One region of the Staphylococcus caprae genome, then DNA from elsewhere that is predicted to be linked to it. Evidence: predicted binding sites of a transcription regulator. Region 1 holds the regulator's gene; the other holds the start of a gene.

Region 1 (11,425 bases):
TTTTAGAAAGTATGTAAGATACATTTAAACGGAATGATTTATCATCATTGTAGCGTTGTATGAGTGATTGATTTTCTATTTTAAACATACCTCTTAAAGTGGCATATAATTTCATTTCTCCTATAGCAGTAAAATTAAAGTTGATTTTATGAAATAATGCGCTCAAATTTAAATCGGACCAAGTTTTATCATCGATAAGTGGATGTTTCTTTTCAAATTCGTCTTTATACGTTTGATATTGAGCGTCAAATCGTGAGTTAGGACGTATAAACGATTCTAATTTTGATTTATTATCCCAAAGTGTATTTATTTTAGTGATAAGTTTGCGTCTTTCTATTATAGATACAACTATATTTACGATTGCGACAAGTAAAATAAATATGAGAATGATGAGTGCTAAAGTTAAGTTGTTAGTCATAGAATTCTCCCTTATGTATTTATATTTAAATTATTCCATAAATAAATTTTAGACTCAAACCTTCTTACTGAAATGAAAATGTCAATAGGGAACGTGCGTACTTATCAACAAAATGTGCGTAACTTGTGGATAAACACTGTTAAAAAGTGTGGATATAGGGGTGAATAACTCGAATAATTTTGAGCAAAAGTGTGAATTTACCTGTGGATAACTAGGATAACTCTGTGGATAGCCATCATATCCACGATAAACGGTGTGAATAATATTTGTGTAATAACATACTAAAAGACACTAAAAAGTAAGAAATTCTACTTCTCAGTGCCTTCGATGATATTAGTGATTTATAATTTTTCTTGTAATTCTTCCCATTCAAACATCACTTGTTCTAATTTTTGTTCGGTTTCATTTTTTTCTTCAGCTAATTCAGCAGCTTTAATAGGATCATTAAATACTTCCGGTTGCGTCAATTGTTCTTCAATATAAGAAATATGTGTTTCAAACGCTTCAATTTTAGCTTCGCATTGTTCAATTTGACGTTCTATTTTTCTTTGATCTCGTTTTTGTTGCTTTTGGTTCATATATGATGAAGGCTTTGTTGTGCTATCATTCTTCACATTTTCAGCATCATTTTTTAATTCTTTTTGAGCCTTTAATGCTGCAGCTTCTTCAGTTTTTTCAATGTAATATTGATAATCACCGAGATACATTTGTCCACCTTGATAATTGAGGTCAAATACTTTATTTGCAAGTTGATTAATAAAATATCGATCATGTGAGACGAAGATTATAGTTCCTTCAAAATGTTTTAATGCTTGTTCTAACATTTCTTTAGAATCGATATCTAAGTGGTTGGTCGGTTCGTCGAGAATTAAGACATTATCTCTTTGTAGCATTAATAAAGCTAACTGCAAACGTGCTTTTTCGCCGCCGGATAAGTCATTAATAATTTTCTTCACATCTTCTTGAACAAATAAGAAGCGACCTAGAACAGCTCGTACATCTTTTTCATTCATCGTAGGATATTGATCCCATACATAATCTAAAATTGTTTTATTCGATTTAAATTCTGCTTGTTTCTGATCATAATAACCAATTTGAAGATTTGCACCAAAGGTGATGCTACCGCCAAGATTGTCTTGTTTTTGGGCAATTGTTTTAATTAGCGTAGTCTTTCCAACACCATTAGGACCAATCACAGCTATATGATCGCCTTTAGAAACTTCAATATTAATGGGTTCAGTAATAGGAGCGTCATAACCAATTTTTAAATTTTTGATGTGCATGACATCATTTCCGGTATTTCTTTCAAAACCAAATTGTATATTCGCACTTCTTGCATCAATCATTGGTTTATCTATGCGTTCCATTTTTTCTAATGTTTTGCGACGACTCTTTGCCATACCACTGGTAGATGCGCGGGTAATATTTTTCTCTACGAATGTTTCTAAACGCTTAATTTCTTCTTGTTGTTTTTCGTATTCTTGCATACGCTTTTCATAATATTGATCGCGTTGTTCAATAAATTGTTCATAATTACCTACATAACGTTTCACATCTCCAAGTGCGACGTCATAAATTTGAGTGACGATTTTATCTAAGAAATATCTATCATGACTGATAATTACGATGGCGCCTTTAAAATATTTTAAGTAGTCCTCTAACCATTTTGTAGTTTCTAAATCTAAATGGTTTGTTGGTTCATCAAGTAAGAGTAGGTCAGGCTCGTTTAACAACATTTGTGCAAGCGAGAGGCGTGTTTTTTGACCACCACTAAAATCATTAATAGGTTTATCAAAATCATTCTCAGTAAAGTTTAAGCCATGAAGTACGGTTTTAATTTTACTTTCATATTGATAACCTTCCAGTTGTTCAAAACGATTCGTAAGCGATTCATAACGTTCCATATGTTCTTTATATGTTTCTGATTCGTATTCATGTGTATGTTGTGCAAGCCAATCAGTTTCTTCCTTAATTAGACTTTCCATATTTTTGATATGTTCAAATGGTTTTGACATCTCTTCGAAAACGGTAGCCGTTGAATTAAGTGTCATTTGTTGGGTAAGATAACCTAATTTTAAATTCTTTATCTTAGAAATGTGACCACTATCATAACTTTCAACGCCAGCGATAATCTTCATAAGTGTAGACTTTCCAGCACCATTTCTACCTACAACACCGATTCTCTCACCAGTTTTAACTTCAAAGTCTACATCAGTAAATATATCTTCACCATCGAACGATTTAGAGATGTCATTAAGTTGTAAAAGTATCATTCGATTCTCACCTTTCTAATTCAATTAAATAGTTATAGACTATACATAAACAATAAGATTTCAAATTTTTTAATTTTGTGCGAATTTTTAATTGTTAAACTTTATTATTCTCCAAAATAAAATTCGCTTGCCAAAAGAGACCTTATGATTAAGCTTATAATTAACTCAATTATCTTTATTTTACAGCATTCCCGCATCACATGAAACTGGGATATTTATTTTTAAAAATCAATAATGTATAATATTTAAGTATTCATTGTAGGCAATTATTTGTATATTTAAACGCCTTACAACTTGCACGTTAAAATGTTTGAATACATAAATATATTTCATTCAAACTTTAAGGGGGACCTATGATATGCCAGAACACACTAAAATTCCTCGTGCTACATTAAAGCGTTTACCTTTGTACTATAGATTTGTAAGTACATTAAAATCTAAGGGTATTGACCGTGTGAATTCCAAAGCAATAAGTGAAGCTTTACAAATAGATTCAGCAACAATACGTCGTGATTTTTCATATTTTGGTGAATTGGGTAAAAAGGGTTATGGTTATAACGTTGATAGTATGCTTGAGTTTTTTAAATCAGAGATTAGTGAAAGTGACGAAATCAAAATTGCGATTGTAGGCGTAGGTAACTTAGGCCGTGCATTACTTACGTATAATTTCTCAATCCATGATGAAATGACAATTACTGAAGCGTTTGATATTAAAGAAGATGTAATTGGAGAACAAGTTGGTAAAGTTGTAGTTAAACATAATAATGAGATTCAATCTAGATTAGCAGCTGAAGATATCGATGTCGTTATTTTAACTACGCCTGAAAATGTAGCACAACAAGTTACTGATCAGCTTGTAGAAGCGGGCGTCAAAGGGATACTTAACTTCACTCCAAGTCGAATCAAGACACCACAACATGTACAAGTTCATCACATCGATTTAGGTATTGAACTACAATCATTATTATTCTTTATGAAAAATTACAGTAATGGCAATTAATACATTGATAAGCATCCGTCAAAGGGTGCTTTTTTGTTATGAAAAAAATGATATAGTATACATAATCATATAAAGGGGTGCGCGCAAAAATGAGAGTTGAAGCAAATTGTAGTTATAAAGCACATATACCTCAAATGTTAACTGTTCCAGGAAAATTAATATTAGATGATCATACAATAATATTTAAAGCTTATGGCAAAGATCATACACCATTTGACTTGCAGTTTGATACCGACAAAGTTGTTCGATATAAGCAATCTAAAGGTTTGTTAGGTGGTAAGTTATTCATATATTACAATGACCATGAATGGTATAAGTTTAGACATTTTTCAAAAGAGGATTTAAAAGCAATCAATGCAGTATTGAAAATAAATTAATTTCTAAAAATATAGTAAAAACCATTGAAAATCCGAGAAAAATTAGTAATTCAAATTATATGCGTATGCTTCCCTAGGGTGCCGTCTCCGTCTGTAGTCTTCGACTGGCATTTCTCCCTCGGGATTTAGTGCATATATTTTTGAAGTTTGTTGAAAACAAAGTAATTTAATCTGTATGAGCTCTAATTTTAAAAGTCAAAAAATGATAAGTTTGCAAAATTTGAATATTTCCATTATAATACCTTATTATTTATATCGGAAATAGGTGATTAAATGACTTGGATGATAATTAGTGGACTCATCGTGGGTGTGTTACTAGGATTTGTAATGCAACGTACAAGATTCTGTCTCGCAGGCGGGTTCAGAGATATGTATGTTCAAAAAAGTAATAAAATGTTCTATGCCTTACTGGTAGCAATCACAGTTCAGAGTATAGGGCTACTCATATTGACAAGCTTTGGAGCTATTAAAGTGCCGACTCATACATTTCCTGTAGTTGGAACCATTATAGGTTCGTTTATCTTCGGCATAGGTATAGTACTCGCAGGTGGATGTGCCACTGGAACGTGGTATCGTGCTGGTGAAGGACTCATAGGTAGTTGGGTTGCCCTCATCTTATACGCAGTGACTTCTGCAATTACAAAAACGGGTGTATTACTTCCGTTGATGAATGTAATCAATCGACCTACAAATGTGAATGCGAGTGTAAGTCATTCAACAGGCATTCCGAACTGGGTACTTGTTTTAATTTTAACAGTGATTACAATCACTTTAGTTGTAAGAACTTTACGTAAACCTAAGGTAATGGTGCCTAAATTAAAACAAAAGCATACGGGTATTCGACATTATTTATTCGAAAGAAGATACCATCCATTTGTTGCAGGTATTGCTGTAGGTTTAATCGCACTACTTGCATGGCCTATGAGCGAATCAACAGGCCGCCCTTATGGACTTGGGATTACGACGCCATCTGCTAATTTAATAAACTATTTAGTCTCAGGTAATTCTAAATTTATCGATTGGGGCGTACTTTTAGTACTTGGTATCTTTGTAGGTTCTTATATCGCCGCAAGAGGTTCAAAAGAATTTAAATGGCGCCTTCCTGATAAAAAGACCATTCGTAATAGTGCCTTCGGTGGAATACTGATGGGGTTTGGTGCATCTGTAGCTGGTGGTTGTTCAATCGGTAATGGCCTTGTAGAAACTGCCACAATGAGTTGGCAAGGATGGATAGGCTTAGGATCAATGATTATTGGAGTATGGTTTATGAGTTACTTTATTTTCGTTAAACCTATGAAAAGGTTGCAACAAACGACAAATAATAAATCTCAAAATAATACAGTAAGTCAACGTACTCAAACGACATAAGGAGGTTATTCTATGGTACATGAATTAGGTACAGTAGGTATGGTATGTCCATTCCCACTTATAGAAGCACAAAAGAAAATGCAAGAATTAAATCAAGGCGATGAATTAAAAATAGACTTTGACTGTACGCAAGCTACTGAAGCTTTGCCTAATTGGGCGGCTGAAAATGGCTACCCAGTAACGAATTATGAACAATTAGATGATGCTTCATGGACAATCACTGTTCAGAAAGCTTAAATTATATATGAAGTGAGGCTAGCGGAATCGTGTGATTTCGCTAGCTTTTTTGTATCGTTTCAATACAATTATATCAGTTAGAATGTTAAATAAACTTACGCCACGTGTAATATTACCTTACCGATTTTTGCGCTTCCATCAATCACTCATTATGATGTTGATAAAGGAAGTGGTAAGAATGAATATGGATGATACAATTTTCCTATTTTTATGTACATTATTAGTTTGGTTAATGACTCCAGGTCTTAGTTTATTTTATGGAGGACTTGTCCAATCGAAGAATGCATTAAATACAGTTATGCAAAGTATGGCAGCAATTGTTATTGTCACATTCACATGGATGATTATTGGTTTTTCAATTAGTTTTGACCAAGGTAACGACTGGCTTGGTGGTTTTAAATTTCTAGGTTTAAATCACGTCGGTTTTGCAATTTCTAAAACTATTAGTCCACATGTCCCTCTCGCACTTTTCATGTTATTCCAAATGATGTTTTGTACTATCGCGGTTTCGATTTTATCAGGTTCTATAGCTGAAAAAATGAGATTTATCCCTTATCTTATTTTTGTTGGTTTATGGGTAGTATTTATTTATAGTCCAGTTGCACACTGGGTATGGGGTGGAGGCTGGATTAGTAAACTTGGTGCCATCGATTACGCTGGTGGAACAGTTGTACATATTACCTCAGGTGTGTCTGGTTTAATTTTAGGGATTATGATTGGGGTAGGAAAGAAACAAGAAAAGCATACGCCTCATAATTTACTCATTACGCTAATTGGAGGTATTTTAGTTTGGTTAGGTTGGTACGGATTCAATGTCGGCAGTGCGTTCACATTTGATCAAATCGCGATGGTATCGTTTGTCAATACTGTCATCGCTGCAAGTGCCGGTGCATTTGGCTGGTTGATTTTAGAATATGCTTTGAAAAAGACAACAAGTCTATTAGGCCTTTTATCTGGTGCACTTTCTGGGCTTGTAGCCATTACTCCAGCTGCAGGTTATGTCAATTATCTTAGTGCAGTCATTATCGCTGTAATTGGTGGTATCGGATGCTACGTTGTTATCAATTTAATTAAAGTGAAATTACAATATAACGATGCGCTAGACGCGTTTGGTATTCATGGCGTTGGTGGTGTGCTTGGTGCAGTACTTACAGGTGTCTTTCAGTCTCACAAGGTAAATGATGCCGTGGAAAATGGTCTCATATACACAGGCGATTTCAAAGTTATTTTAATACAATTAGCAGCAGCGCTTGCCACTGTGGTATTCAGTGCAATTGTTACATACATGATTGCTAGAATAATTAAGTCATTTACACCATTAGCAACGACTGAAGAAGAAGACAAAACTGGACTCGATGCAATTGTTCATGGTGAAAAAGCCTACTTCTATGGTGAATTAAATAAATTTAATCGTCGTATGAAATTCTAGTCCAACATATAGAAAGTGAATCTTACTCATTTATCATGTCGGTATCATTTGAACTATCACTTATTTAAAGAGGATATATATGTGATGAAATATGTTCGAGTTAATACATACATGATAGGTGAGTTTTCTTATGAAAAATATTTCCGATATCGCTAAGTGCGTAGATGTATTTAAACGTATCGTTTCCAGATTTTTGAATGTCGATTCATTTTCCATAAAATTCTCATGATTAAAACTAAAAATCTACATCTATATACGTAGCTCATATGTTAAAATATTAAAGTTAAGAAGAAAGCAAAATGAGTTGAGAGTAGGAGTGAAAACATGGCGGAATGGACACGTGAAGCACGTTATCAACGTATAGAAGATGTTGATACAGAGACGTTTATGGAACTAAAAAAACGAGTCGATGCTTCTCCATACAGACAGACATATCATATTCAGCCTGAAACAGGATTGCTAAATGATCCTAACGGCCTTATCTATTATGATGGGCGTTATTACATATCACATCAGTGGTTCCCATTAGGAGCAGTACATGGACTTAAATATTGGTTTAATTATACCAGTGATGATTTGGTACACTTTGAATCTCAAGGGCCTATACTAGAGCCGGATACGAAATATGACAGTCACGGTGTGTATAGCGGTAGTGCCTTCGAATATAATGGTCATCTCTATTATATGTATACTGGTAATCATCGCGACCATCATTGGAACCGTGTATCTAGTCAAATGATTGCCCGACTTAAAGAGGACGGTACTGTAGAGAAATTTCCTAAGCCGGTTATACATGGACAACCAGAGGGTTACACAAGTCATTTCAGAGATCCTAAAGTATTTGAAAAGGACGGTAAACTATATGCGATATTAGGCGCCCAAACCAATAATGAACAAGGTCGATTGGTCTTATATCGTAGTGAAGATGTTGTGAATTGGACATTCTTAGGTGAGATTCAAACAGATTTAAGTCAATTCGGATATATGTGGGAATGTCCAGATTATTTCGAGTTAGACGGTCATGATGTTATACTTTTCTGCCCACAAGGGGTTGAAGCGGAAGGTGAAAAGTATCGAAATATTTATCAATCAGGTTATATGATAGGGAATTTAGTTATTGAAAATATGACATTTGACCATCAAGCGTTTCAAGAATTAGATAGAGGATTTGATTTCTATGCACCGCAAACTTTTGTGGATAAACATGGAAAACGCATATTAATTGGTTGGATGGGACTACCAGACATTGATTATCCAACTGATTCTGAAGGATGGGCGCATTGTTTAACAATTCCTCGAGAACTCACAATAGAAAATGGTAAATTAAAGCAACGTCCACTCAAGGCGTTAGAAACTTTAAGAACGAATAAAGAAACTGCTTTGGGTTATGCAAATAAATTTAATCGCAAATTGCATCCTTATGAAGGAAAGCAATATGAAATGATTATTGATATTTTGGAAAATGATGCAACAGAAGTATATTTCGAATTAAGAAGTTCAAGAAATGAATCTACACTTATTATTTATAATCAACGTGAAAATACTATTACGCTTGATCGTTCTGATAGTGGTTTATTGCCAACAAATGTAGACGGGACAGCACGCACAACTAGGTTAGATACACCTCTCAATCAATTACACATCTTTGTCGATACTTCAAGTATTGAAATATTCTGTAATGATGGGGAACGCGTGTTAACTTCAAGAATTTTCCCAAGTGAAAATGCGACAGGTATCAAAGCATCCACAGAATCAGGACAAGTTTATTTACAATTTACGAAATACGAATTAAAGAAATAATTCGATATCAATGAAGAAACCCAGCTTTCACCTCAAATAGGGAGGAGAAAGCTGGGTTTCATTATGTGTGTATTAGATTTTTTTGACATTACGTACGGATGCGAAACAATTTTCGCCATTTTTGAAGTAAACCATACGCTCTTTTGAATCAATGGATTCAATATTATGTCGATTGACCACAAAACTATTGTGACATCTAAAGAAGCGATCATCGAGTTGCGCTAATTCTTTCAAATTACCATAAAACTCAATTTGGCGATTATCTAAATGCGCAATGAGTCGGTGCGACTTTGTAGATGATTCAAAGAACATAATATCATCATATTGAACATAAACTGAATTACTACCACGTTTTAATTCAATTGTTTCAACATTACTCTCTTTAGATAACAATTTAAGGCGTGTATGTGCCGTTTCAAGACAATCAATAATTCTTGTCTTTAACTCTGAAGGGTCATCTTTGAAAATAAAATCCATAGCAGCCACTTTATAAACGAAAGTTAAATAAGTGAGTTCACTATGACTTGTAACAAAGATAATATTACCTACAGGATCATGTTTACGGATTTCACTACCTAATTTGATGCCGTTCATATCAGCTTCTAATTGAATATCTAAAAAATAACAACCAATATCATTCATTTCTTTAGATTGTTCAAGAACCTCATAAGGATCATCAGTTGCGAGCGCTAACTCCATCGGTTTTTCTTCAATCATAATATAATTTTTGATAATTGATGCCATATTTTCTCTTTGTCTCGGATCGTCTTCGCAAACGAATATCTTCATCTGTTATCACATCCTTATGCTTCGTTCTTAGTATTTATGATTTCTACTTTTTGAACAAAATAACCATTTTCAATTACGGTATCTAATAAAACATTTTCGTTTTCATCAGTCAGTTCTTTAAGCGTAGATAAACCTAAACCTCTGTTATCACCTTTCGTAGAAAAGCCTTCTTCAAATAATTCATGAATTTTAGGGGTATTATCGCTACATTTATTCATCACAATGAATGTAACAGATTCTTCGTTATCAATAAAGGCAATTCGAATAAGTGGATCTTCAAGTGCCTCTGATGCCTCAATGGCATTATCAATAATAATACCTGTAATACGACTAAGTTCGATTGTATTCATGTCGATTTTATCTATTTCGTCAGGCACTTCTATACTGATTGGGATCTTTTTCTCTTGAGCCTGGAGAATTTTAGTCGTAATTAACCCTTTAATTTCTCTAACTTTCAATTTTTCTATTCCATTCAATTTAATTGAACGCGTCTTCATATTATCTTTTAATGGAACGATTTGTTCATTGAAATATCTCTTAAGCCCTGGCATATCATCTTCATGAATAAACTCAGATAGAGTAGAGAGAATGTTCACATAATCATGACGGAACTTACGCATTTCATTATTAATGCTCTCGATTCGCAAAGTATATTCATAATATGTTTCAATTTCCTCAAGATTTCGCTTATATTTCATTTCACGAAGTACAGTATAAGAAATAATGATTAAAATTATAAGTATTATTAAAACAATACCTACATAAAGGTATGTATAAAGTCTAAAAGTTTGAAAATCTAAGTCTTCGTTTCTAGTGAAAATAAATAATATGAAAAAAGTAATAACTAAGAAAATGGAAATGGTTGAAATATATAACTTATTTGAGTATAAGTATGATTTCTTAATAAGATTAATTAAAAATTTAGTTGCATATGATAATAGTATACCAAAACCGACAAAGCTAACTATGTATATAATGAACTTATATTCAATTTTATCAGAAAACTTTTCGGAGAATGTAATTAGTAAAACAGTTATAAAATTACATAAATATAATATAATATTCGAACCAAATATAGCTAAAATAGAAAAAAATTTCATTTTTCTGTAGAAAAATATTATAGAAAGTATAATTACAAGAATGAGAGTGTCGGTACCAATAAAAGTATACACTATATTAGAAGGGATTATAATTCCAATCATGAAAATATAATCCCTTATATTATATTTTACTCCCATTAATACTTTCACAACATAAAACATAAGTGCTAATTGAAAACTCGCTGTAATCCAATTATTTAATGAATCCATTTGCTACACACTTTCTATGAAAACTTATAACTAATTATTTTTGGTATGTTTCAAATAATTCTTTAGGTACTTCAGGTTCATCAAAATAAGTATTACATGTTCTGTAACCAGCTAAAAAACCAATTTTTTCAAAAATAAAACTAATAACTTTAAATAATAAATCGAAAATTTGCATCATTTTCATACATCCTCCTTAGTAAAAAAAATAGGTAATAGGGTCAGCGATTCTAAAAACATCCCCCAAACCACAAGTTGTACTAGTGGTCTTTTAATAAAAATACATACAATCAATAATAAAATACTTACCATAATAGAAGTTAGCCATTTTCGTTTAATAAGGTGTTTTGGTATTGGCTGTTTTCTAGTTGCAGCAGGAGCAAATTTAATAACAATGAATAAACTTATTAATCCTACTCCTATTAAT
Region 2 (11,425 bases), 640 kb from region 1:
AGGTTGAATGCACCGCCACCAATCATTGATCCTATAACGAGACCTATCAATGATGATTGACTTAACTTATTTTCTCCTGATTCGCTCATATTCATTTCTCCTTTAGAAGTAGGGACACATAGATGTACGCTATTTAATTCATCGTTTCGTTGGGAGTGGTTTGGGAAATTAGCGTATATCTATCGTCCCTGTTATAGTAATTTGATTTAACCTAGCCTAATGTCGCAGCCATCACAGCTTTAATCGTATGCATACGATTCTCAGCTTGGTCAAATACTTTAGAGTGCTCACTTCTAAAGATTTCGTCTGTAACTTCCATTTCACTTAATCCATATTTCTCATATATATCTTGACCATATTGAGTTTGTGTATCATGGAATGCTGGTAAACAATGTAGGAAAATGGTATCGTCCTTACCAGTTAAATCGAACATAGCTTTGTTGACCTGATAGTCCTTCAACAAGTTAATACGTTCTTCAAATTCACTTTCTTCGCCCATTGAAACCCAGACATCTGTATAAATAACATCTGCGCCTTTAACCGCTTCATCAATTTTGTCAGTAACGAGAACAGAACCACCATACTTAGAAGCTCGGTCTTTGGCAATGTCGACATATGCTTCTTTAGGGCTTAAAGCTTTAGGTGTACAGATTCTCACGTTAACGCCAAGCATTGCGCCTGCCACCATTAATGAATGTGCCATATTATTACGTCCATCTCCAACGTAAGTTAAATTAATACCTTCAAGATGTCCGAAATTTTCTTTAATCGTCATAAAGTCTGCCAACATTTGAGTTGGGTGCCATTCATCAGTTAATCCGTTCCAAACTGGTACACCAGAGAATTCAGCAAGTTGTTCTACTGTCTCTTGTGAGAATCCTCTAAACTCTATACCATCAAACATCCTACCTAGCACTTTCGCAGTATCTTCTACGGATTCTTTTTTACCTAATTGAATATCATTTTTACCTAAAAATTCAGGATGTGCACCTAAATCGATAGATGCGACTGTGAATGCAGCACGCGTACGAGTTGACGTTTTCTCGAATAGTAATGCGATGTTTTTACCTTCTAAATAATGATGCTTTGTGCCTTGTTGTTTATACGTTTTTAACGTCATGGCAAAATCGATTAAACCTTCAAATTCTTCCTTGGTAAAATCACTTTCCTTAAGTAGTGATCTACCTTTTAAGTCGAATGGTTTCCGGATTTTCTCCATAATATACGCTCCTTTCATTTAATGAGTCGCTATAAAATTGATCATCGTCTTCAATAGGTGCAATGATATGTTTATTTATGCGCTTTCGAAAACGTTTACAATTACAATATAACTATACTATAAATCTTCTCTAAATAGTGGTTGGCTCATACATCTTGGGCCCCCACGTCCGCGAACAAGCTCGCTTCCAGGTATTTCAATTACTTTGATGCCGTGTTTTCTTAACAATTCATTAGATACATAGTTACGATCATATGTGACTACAACTCCAGGACGGATACACAATGTGTTAGAACCGTCATTCCATTGTTCACGCGCGCCATCAATGACATCGCCATTACCTGTAGGGATTAATTCGATATTGTCGACACCAAGCACCTCTTCTAACGTTTGTTTAAGATGACTTGAGTGTGAAATTTTGATATCATTTCCAGATTCATCGTATTCAATAACGAAGATATTCATATTACCTTCTGCTTTAAGAATCGCTGAGTGCGTAGTGAACTTATCATAGTCAATCATAGTACATACTGTATCTAAATGCATGAATGTACGACTTGTTGGAATTTCTATCGCTACGACTTTTTTGAAAGTTGATAATGGATCTTGGAAAATACGTCGTGCCAAACGTTCGATGGCTTGAGCTGACGTACGTTCTGAAATTCCGATTGCAAGGACATCTTTAGAAAGTACGAGTTCGTCTCCCCCTTCTATATTGAAAGGACAGTCACGGTCTAACCATACAGGTACATCTGCATCTTTAAAGCGAGGATGATATTTTAAAATATATGAAATGAAGATGGATTCTCGACGTCTTGCTCTCCAAAACATACGATTCACTGTCATGCCTCGTCCTACTGATGCTTGTGGGTCACGTGTGAAGTATAAGTTTGGCATTGGGTCTAAGTAGAATGGATATTTGTCATCCATGTACTCAACTAAGTGTGTAGATTCTAATTTAATTTCTTCTTTTCGCACACCAGCCATGACTTTGTTAATTAATTCTTGGTTTGACAATGTAGAGAATAATTTTTTAATTTCTTTTTCATGACCAAGAATTGTTTTACGAGATTCTGCTAGAACATCATTGATAAATTGTTCTCTAATATTTGAATCTTCAATGCTCTCTGCAGCTAATTGCTCTAAGTAAAGTACTTCTACTCCTTCATCTTGTAACACTTTGGCGAACCGGTCATGCTCTTGTTGCGCCACCTTTAAATAAGGAATATCGTCAAACAATAGTCCATCTAAATAGTCAGGAACTAAATTTTCCAACTCTTTACCAGGACGTTTAAGCAAAACGGTTTTAAGTTTACCAATTTCACTGTTTACTTGAATGGGTCCATTTGCCATATTCATTTCCTCCTTTTCTATAACTACAGCTTGAGTGTATAGCGAATTTGCGATGGTTTATGTGATTATATTCACAAGTTCGATGTGGAAAGTTTTGTACAATTTGGTTATTCAATACACTTATGTGTTTGAATATACATTTTTATACTGTTATTCCGTATGGAAAATGAATATTCAATTAATATGAAATAATGAATGTTTCGATAAAAAGTTTTTTATTCACTTAAATGAATAGTTAGTCATTATGTGAAGTCAATCTTTTTGTAAAACAAAAAACCTAGCAAACGTAATTAAAGCGTTTACCAGGTTTAAGATTTAAATTATTTAATTATGAAGTTTTATGAATAATTATGATTAAATATTTTGTAATACACGTACTCTGCCAGTGCCTTAGAATGTGTAAGTATCATAATTGTATCATTACCACTGATGGTACCTATGATTTCTTTAAGTTGTAATTGATCAATGTAATAATTGATGCTTTGTGCAAATCCTGGTGACGTCTTAATTAGTATATATGATTCTTTAATCACAGTGTTAATGATTTCTGTTTCGAGATAATCATCTAGTTTTATTTTGGCGTCAATTTGTGATTGATTATTAAGGATTTTGTATTCAAATTGTTTTGCATCGGCTGGGAGGCGGAAGATATTGAGTTCTCTAAGGTCTCTGGCGATGGTCGTCATGCTGTAGCGTATGCCGAAGTGATCATCGATATAATCGACGATATCTGCTTTTTTATAGATGTGATTTTGTTTAACAATCATGGTCACTAAATCTTGTCGTTTGCTTTTTTTCATTAATGATAAACTCCTCTTTACATCTAATTTAAATTGAGTTATATATTAAAAATTCTTTTTATTTAATAATAATTTATCATTCTATTGTTAAAAGATTATGAGAAAGTATGTAAAATTTTGTGACAAATTAGAAATTAGGATCTTCTATTGATTAACACCTTAAGCATCATTTCTTTTAATTTCTTTATAACATGTTCGTCTTAAGATAAAAAGTTGTGAAAGACACAATATATGAACGTGATTAGACCAACTTTCCAGGAGGGAAGGGTCACTACAGTCAGACAACCCGCAGTCTCCCCTTTAGAAATTAAAAAGCCCCCTGCTCTAATCAAGAGCAAGGAGCCAGTGAGGTCAACAATGTCTATATTGAGGCGAGTAGCATTGTAAGTGTTTAACATTAATTCTTGTTTATTAAGGCGTTTGATTTTCGTTCCGTTAATATGTCATATGCTTCTTGTTTAAGTTAAAACATTTGAAATTCTAATTGATTATACACCAACGTCTTCCCATGCTTTTTCAATTTCATTAGCTGTTTCTTCGTCATATAAGTCTAATGCGGATTGATGTAAGGCATCTTTGGCATCTTGGAAGTCTGAGTTAGAAGATAAGTAATCTGTAAGCGCTCTGTAGTAAATTTGTTGCGCTTTATCTTTACCAATACTGCGGATAGTATTGTAAGCTGCTTTATTTGGAATACCTGAGTTAGTGTGAACGCCACCATTATCTGAACTTGTATTTACATAGTCGTCCATGTGAGATGGTTGACCGTATTCTTCTGGATCAGACATACTTCTTAATGCATCTCCGTCACGGTCTGGTGTGTAAACATCTTCACCCATTAAGAAATCGTCATTATCTACAAAGTAACCGAAAACATCTGAGAAACTTTCATTTAATGCTCCTGATTGATCACGGTAAACTAGACCAGCAGTTTCTTGAGTCACTCCATGAGTGATTTCGTGAGCGACGATATCATTAGCACCTGAGAGTGGGATAAATGTACGTCCATCTCCATCACCATATATCATTTTATCGCCAATCCATGCGGCGTTATTTCTATTATCTGAGCCTTGGAAATTGTTAACATGTGCTAATGAAACAATTGGACTTCCTTTATCGTCATATGATTCACGACCGAAAGTATCTTTATAATAATCGTATACTTCTTTAGCGTGATAATTGGCATCGACGCCAGCACGTTGATTATCATCCGTGAAATTCTTGTCTCTGTCTTTTATTAAACTGTATTGACCGCTACCATCGCTATAATTATAAGCAGAAAGTTGTCCTTTATGTGTTAAATCCTGTAATGCAAAGCCACCATCGATACTGTTAATATTGATTTCCTTCGTGTCTCCAAGAACACCTTTACCCGTACCAGTTGTGGCCGCTTCATGAATCATGTTCATTTTATCAACAACTTTTCCTGTTTGCGCATCTACTTTTACATTCCAATGCGCAATTTTAGGCGATGTAGTAATAAGTTCGACGTTGTACACGTATTTATTCGTTTTGCCGTCGATTTCAACTTTGTTTTGTTTTACCACATCGTTTTTCATATTTTTCGCTTTGTCACGGTTGATGTTCGTTGCTTCAAAAGCTTTACTTAAGGCTTGTTCTTTGTTGATAGAGACTTTGTTTGTTGGTTTCACTTTTTTCGCATCAGTGTCACCATTAATTAATACGACTTTCCCTTTTGAGTTAGCATGAACTTTTACCTCTTTATCAGGGGCATAAGTATGACCAACTTTAGGTTGTAAGGTATAATGGGTAAAACCTTTGTTGTCTTTTTGGGTATCAGTAACAGCGTAATCTTTATAATGATTTTTGACATTTTGCGAATCTGGCAACGCTTTTAATGCTTTAGGTGCATCGGTTTGTTGCGTTACTTCCGCATTGATTTTCTGTGTCGCTGATCCCTTTTTCGCATTGGCATCCGTATTGACTAAGGGGCTTGCTACTGTAAGTGCTGCGATACTTGTAAGTGCAAATTTCGAAAAATTCTTCATCTCGTAACCTCCTTAAAAATTTTAAAAGCAACTTACAGTGTCATCGTAATTATATTTTTTTGAAAAGTAAATGAAATTTTCATTAATTTCACACAGTCTTCACTTATAAATTATTTGTATAAATAATTTGTTCATTATTCTCACCACTTATGTTAAAATTTTAACTTTGATGTATTAATATAAGTTATTTTTATTAATTAAGATGTAATAAAATTAATAATTAAATTATACTTGATATAGTTTAGCGTCAGACGATTGCGTTTAATCCATTGGGAATAAAGGTTTTTAAAAGCACAAAAAATCACCTAATCATTTATTAAGTGATTCTTTTATGCTAATTTTTTAAAATTTCTCCTTTAATTGGTTGTGTTGCATTTTCGAATTTAATTTTTAATGATTGTCCCTTTTCCAAATCTGGAGCATTAATAACTTGGAAATGTAAATGTGGTTCTGACGAATTTCCTGAATTCCCGCATTGTCCTACGACCTCTTGAGAATAAATAATATCTCCCTCACGTACAGTAATTGAATTTCTCTTTAGATGCGCTAAAACACTATATTCGTTGCGATCATGCTTAATCATAACGTAATTTCCGAAAGGCTCATTTTCATTGGTATTACCTGGTGTATTATCATTCACATGATTGACTACCCTGACAACTTCTCCATAAATCGGAGCGACTACATCCGCTCCAAAACTATAATAATTAGCGCAGAATTGTCCCCCATCAAACATCGTCTTTCCATTTACAAGTTTCACTAAATCATAAGCATAACGTTGCGTTTCATAATTATAGTGGTAATTAAATAATTCATTGTCTCCGCCCCAATATACCAGCCATTCATCTTTAATTGGCAAGTTATATGTAAGTTGAGTCCACTTATCTTTAAAATAATATAGAGGTTTTAATATAAGACTATGAATGACGTCATCCTCTATAAGCACAAAAACCCCATAATTTTGATATTCATCTAACCAAATCTTTTCACCACTAGATGCATTACCAATATCTACATACAATTTATGCTTTTTAGCAAATTTCATATAAAGGTTTAATGTCTCTTTTAACATCCGCTTACTGACAGATTTTTTCATACTCTTAGAGAATAGTTTGTAAATCTCATTATGCTTTTTATTCTCAATGAGATTGATAAGTCTATTCAAGTTCATTATAATCCCCTCCAGATGCCTCATGATTCATTAAATATATTCCCTAAATTTTATAGTTATCACACTTTTTAGCCTCTTGAAAATAGAAAAAATAGACCCTCACTGTTGAGAGTCTATCATTAAAAACTTATTTTTTAATTACTTTTTTGACTGTGCTCGTTTTTTCAAAACCAATAACTATGCGATCGATTTTACCTTTAGCAGCATCAAACCAAATCGTTGCGCCATTTTTACCTGGTTTAGCATAATAAATACCAGTCATATTATTTTTTCCATTACTTACTTTTTTAAGGTTCTTACCATAAGCAGCTTGAACATCTTTTAAAGATAATTTATTTTTTAAGGAAATATCTAAAATTGAAGCAGTTTTATCTTTTTTAGAATATTCGCGGAATAATTGATCGTATTTAGTCGTAGTTTTTGAAGATTTAGTAGGTGCTAATTTAATGCCATTAAACGTCACTTTACCTTTATTAAGGGCTGTGCGAAATTGTTTATCTAGTACAAATTTAGCATTGTAACCAGCATTACCGTTATAAGTATAATATGCAGTTTGTGTAGTTGCATTTGTAGTTTGGTGAGTTTGAGTTGCAGCATGTGCTTGAGTTGGTGTCGAAGTTGCACCAATACCAAGTAATGTACCGAAGGCTAAAGTGGAAGCAATTATTTTCTTTGTCTTTGTATTCATGGGAATAACCTCTCTTTCTAAAAACGCCGGCATGTCGCACGGTCTTATAGATTATACCCCTTATTCAGATGGCGTACAATTAATTTATATATACAAAAGAGAGTGCTTTTTTAGTTATTTAAAAATATTCGAGGAAAATTCATACCATAATAGTTTAATCGTATCGAATTTAGTTTGATAAGTGGTGGCTAAATTGTCCATGTTACCTTGATGTCTAATGTCTCTCGAGTGAATTGTCAGAGGTTTATTCACCTCACAAATTCAAACAACTCACTTTTACTCATAAATATAAATTTAATATTATACCTAATTGATTTATACTCACACTTAAAATGAAAATCACCTCACTGATTTTAGCGAGGTGATTGTTAAATCTCTTCTATATTTAAAATAACATTAAACTTCTTCAACGAATGAAGTTAAGAAGTCTACATAATAATCCACGAAATCTAAGTAGTTTTGTTTATCTACACATTCGTCTACTTGATGAGGACCTGTACCAGGCCCAAACATTAAGAATGGGAAGTTTTCATCTTTACCGCGTAATAGATTTGAAGCATCTGTAACCGCAACTGTTGGAGTAATAATGAGACCTTCTTCATTTGGGAAATGTTCTCTTGCTTTCTCATGGCCTAATTCTACTAAACGGTTTTTACCAGTTGTTACAACAGGTGCTAAATCAAGATAAATTTCTTGAGATAAACTTGAACCATTGTCATTGGCTTGCTTTAAATATTTATTAAATAATTCTTTAACTTTGTCATTATTATATTCTGGAATGGTACGTACGTTAAATTCTGCAGTAGCACTGTCAGGTACTGAGTTAACTTGTGAACCCCCATTAAAGATACTATTTGTCATTACTAGGCCTTCAATTAAATCTTTGGCTTGTTCTTTAGTAACATTTTCAGGTAATTGATCTGCTAACTTATTTACCATATTACTGTAATCTAAAGACTCGCCTTTAATAGATTTTGTTAATTCTGCATATTCTTTATCTATATTTTGGATAAATTCAAGAAGTGGTTTGATTGCATTTTCCCCTAAGAAAGGCATAGAACTGTGTGATGATCTGCCTTTAGAAGTAATACGGAAGTCCATTGAACCTTTATGCGCGTATACTAAGCTAGGATAAGAAGGTTCAGCAATAAGCAACGCATCTAAATCGTCGGCATAGCCTTTCTCATATAATTGAGCAGAACCAGCTTGTTCCATCTCCTCACCGACTGTTGCCATAAATTTAATTGTGCCTTTGTTTAACTGATTACTTTCTTTAATTTCGATTAATGCAATCGCTAATGCCGCTAATCCTGATTTCATATCGGCAGCACCACGACCATATAAGTTGCCATTATCTTCAGTTAATTGGAACGGGTCATATGTCCAATCGTCATGGTTCCCTTCAGCGACCACATCCATGTGACCTGAGATGCCAATCACTGGTTTGCCTGAACCAATTGTAGCGATGAGGTTGGCACGTCCTTCTGATACTTCGTCTAATTCAGATTCAATACCATATTTGTCGAACCATGTTTGTAAATATTTCGCTACTTCCAATTCATTATCGTTTACCGTTTTAATTGCGACAATATCTGATAGAATTTTAATTCTTTCTTCATTTGATAATGCACTCATCAATGAATACCACCTTTCCAAGACTCTATACCCTTTCTTTTTTAAAATTAATTTCCCCGTAGTGCAAATACTTTATCACAACGTTATTATTTACCCTCTCAACTGATTTGAGATAGATAGAAAGTTAAGAAATGTACGAGTCTATGTTAACCTTAAAGCATATACTGGCAAGGAGTCATTCTATATGTTCAAACCTCAACCCAAATTAATTATAGCAATTTTCAGCCTATTATTATTGAAAATATTCATAGTTATACCTATTTCGGAATTCTGCCATATTGAATGGCTATATTCTAATGGAATCGGTTGTAAAGTATTAGATTTACTAAGTTTAATTTTAATGGTCACTTGCATCGTGCGAGCTGTCAGAGGCCTTGAATAAAAAATGCCCGCCATTAAAATGACGGACACCTTAAAATATTACTATTTACTTGTTGTAAGTGGTACGTGACCAATAGACGCCTCGACCACATGGTTGTTATCTACAACAAACCATACTTCTAAACTTTTTTTAGTAGGCTTGTAATAGAATATGCCTCCATCTTTTTGCGTGCAATGTGATTTTTCTTTTAAATCTTTACCATACGCTTTTTTAATTTGAGCTAATGATAAATTTCCTTTGACTATAATTTGCATTTGATTAGCACTATGACCTGTTTTAGTTACACCTTTAAACGTTTGGTCATAAAGATTAACTTTCTTAGTCCCAGAAGTCTTTGCTAATTTAATCCCATTAAATTTCACATTATCAGACTTCACAGCGTTGATAAATTGTTGATTCAATAAAAATGATGCATCGCGTCCAACATAACCGCTGTAAGTATAATAATGTGACGTTGCTGCGTGAGCTGATCCATTTACTGGTGAGTCTGTAGAAACGCTTGCTCCCATTAATGCTCCCAAAGTAATAGTAGAAGCTAATAATAATTTAGTTGCTTTCTTCATGATAAGTTATCTCTTTTCTATAGTTTATATTTTTATTTTAACTCAATAATTACATATTAACCTATAACTATTTTCTCATTAGATGATTTCCCAATTATCCTAATGTTCCAATAGTAATATGTGTGACTTTATTGTTTTTAGTTGTGAATGCAATACCGTAATGTTTATTATTCGGGCTATAAGCATACATTTTAGTTCCATTGTTCGCACTAGGTAATTTTCTTAAACTTTTACCATAAGCTTGTTTTAACTGTTTCACAGATACATAACTTGAAACATTAAAGTCTACTTTACCTGCTCTCGTTTTCTTAGTGTTTACGCCGCTAAAACTTTGATCATACTTCTTAACCGTACCTTTATACTTATTCACACTTGTCTTTCCAGTTGTGTACGGGATTTTAATTCCATTCATTGTAAAATTGTCATACTTAAGCGAAGTAATAAATTGTTGATTTAAAACAAATGAGGCGTTATTTCCAGCATAACCTTGATATGTGTAATAAGGCGTAACTGCTGCGTGAGCTTCTTTGACTTGTGGCATTTCTGCTGAAACTCCAATTCCAAATACTGTTCCGGCTGCTAAGATTGACGACACGATTACTTTGGTAGTTCTGTTCATAAATGGATCTCTCCTCTTTTTTTATTTAGAATCGCTTATTTATGTAGAACAAAGAAGGAATGTTACGATTCGATTACAATATTACAACATTATTACAGAAAGTGCAAATTTTTATTTAAACTTTTTATTTACACCTTAAAGTTTTTTGATATATTAAATAAATGAGTTTATGCTTTGAGTCAGTTTTTATCACAAAATAGTTCTACTTACGCCTAAAAAATGATTATAATAGAATACAGAAATATTTAATTTGAACGGAGGACAATCTTTTGAAAAAGATACTAGCAAGCATCGTGGTAATCCTTCTTGTTATTGCGTTAAGCTTTTCAATATATGCAGCAGTTAATCATAAAAGCAACTCTTCCCAATCTGATAAAGATAGCCAAAAAACAGAAGAAAAACATAAAAAGAAAGACAAATCGAACGACAATAATCAACAAAATAATGAAAATAGCAATATGACTAATAGTCAAGAAAATGCACAATCAGAACCTGCAAATTCCGGAAGTTATAACGGAGATCAATCAACTAACAGTTCTAATAACACTACGAAACAACCTAACAACAATCAATATCAGAACAATACTCATCAAAGCAATACAAATAACAATGCATCATCTAATCAAAGTGGCCAAGGTTCAGCACCAAGCAATCAAAATAATAACCATTCACAACAAAATACGACACGCCCATCAACATCTGAGAAACCAAACAACCAACAATCGAGCCCACAAAACTCAGGAAGTCAGAACAATAACCAACAAAACAATAACGCACAAAACAAACATAATTAATACATTTAGACCGAAAAGAAGCGACGAAAAATTCGTCGCTTCTTTCTTATTGGGGAGATATTGACGGTATTAATTCGTGGGTTTAAAACTAATGCTATCTGTAAATTTCACAACGCTATTCTTATCCCTTAAAAACAAATACTCAATATCCTTATTCCCAGTAGAACTTCCGCTTAATTTACCTGTGCCATC

The links. Region 1 encodes Rex, which represses fermentation and respiration genes when NADH is low (regulators of the CRP and FNR family bind a similar motif). Its sites were predicted from a motif close to TTGTGAAATATTTCACAA; they were not measured.
Region 2: arcA (arginine deiminase) is a predicted target of Rex. The motif match lies at 2,632-2,649, and genes of this name have one in related genera.

What each region holds. Positions count from the first base shown of each region.
Region 1 is NZ_AP018587.1:953,766-965,190, forward strand. It holds gene JMUB898_RS04500 (MutS-related protein) at 1-418, opposite strand, end outside; gene JMUB898_RS04505 (ABC-F family ATP-binding cassette domain-containing protein) at 760-2,691, opposite strand; gene JMUB898_RS04510 (redox-sensing transcriptional repressor Rex) at 3,050-3,691, shown strand; gene JMUB898_RS04515 (hypothetical protein) at 3,781-4,068, shown strand; gene JMUB898_RS04520 (YeeE/YedE family protein) at 4,342-5,436, shown strand; gene JMUB898_RS04525 (sulfurtransferase TusA family protein) at 5,449-5,673, shown strand; gene JMUB898_RS04530 (ammonium transporter) at 5,852-7,102, shown strand; partial or broken gene JMUB898_RS12855 (LacI family DNA-binding transcriptional regulator) at 7,233-7,328, shown strand; gene JMUB898_RS04535 (sucrose-6-phosphate hydrolase) at 7,427-8,902, shown strand; gene agrA (quorum-sensing response regulator AgrA) at 8,975-9,691, opposite strand; gene agrC (quorum-sensing sensor histidine kinase AgrC) at 9,706-11,001, opposite strand; gene agrD (cyclic lactone autoinducer peptide AgrD) at 11,036-11,179, opposite strand; gene JMUB898_RS04555 (accessory gene regulator AgrB) at 11,182-11,425, opposite strand, start outside.
Region 2 is NZ_AP018587.1:309,416-320,840, reverse strand. It holds gene arcD (arginine-ornithine antiporter) at 1-89, opposite strand, end outside; gene argF (ornithine carbamoyltransferase) at 212-1,219, opposite strand; gene arcA (arginine deiminase) at 1,337-2,572, opposite strand; gene JMUB898_RS01360 (arginine repressor) at 2,911-3,372, opposite strand; gene JMUB898_RS01355 (M4 family metallopeptidase) at 3,861-5,381, opposite strand; gene JMUB898_RS01350 (M23 family metallopeptidase) at 5,716-6,552, opposite strand; gene isaB (immunodominant staphylococcal antigen IsaB family protein) at 6,680-7,240, opposite strand; gene JMUB898_RS01340 (ArgE/DapE family deacylase) at 7,637-8,875, opposite strand; gene isaB (immunodominant staphylococcal antigen IsaB family protein) at 9,299-9,820, opposite strand; gene isaB (immunodominant staphylococcal antigen IsaB family protein) at 9,915-10,439, opposite strand; gene JMUB898_RS01325 (hypothetical protein) at 10,709-11,233, shown strand; gene JMUB898_RS01320 (tandem-type lipoprotein) at 11,303-11,425, opposite strand, start outside.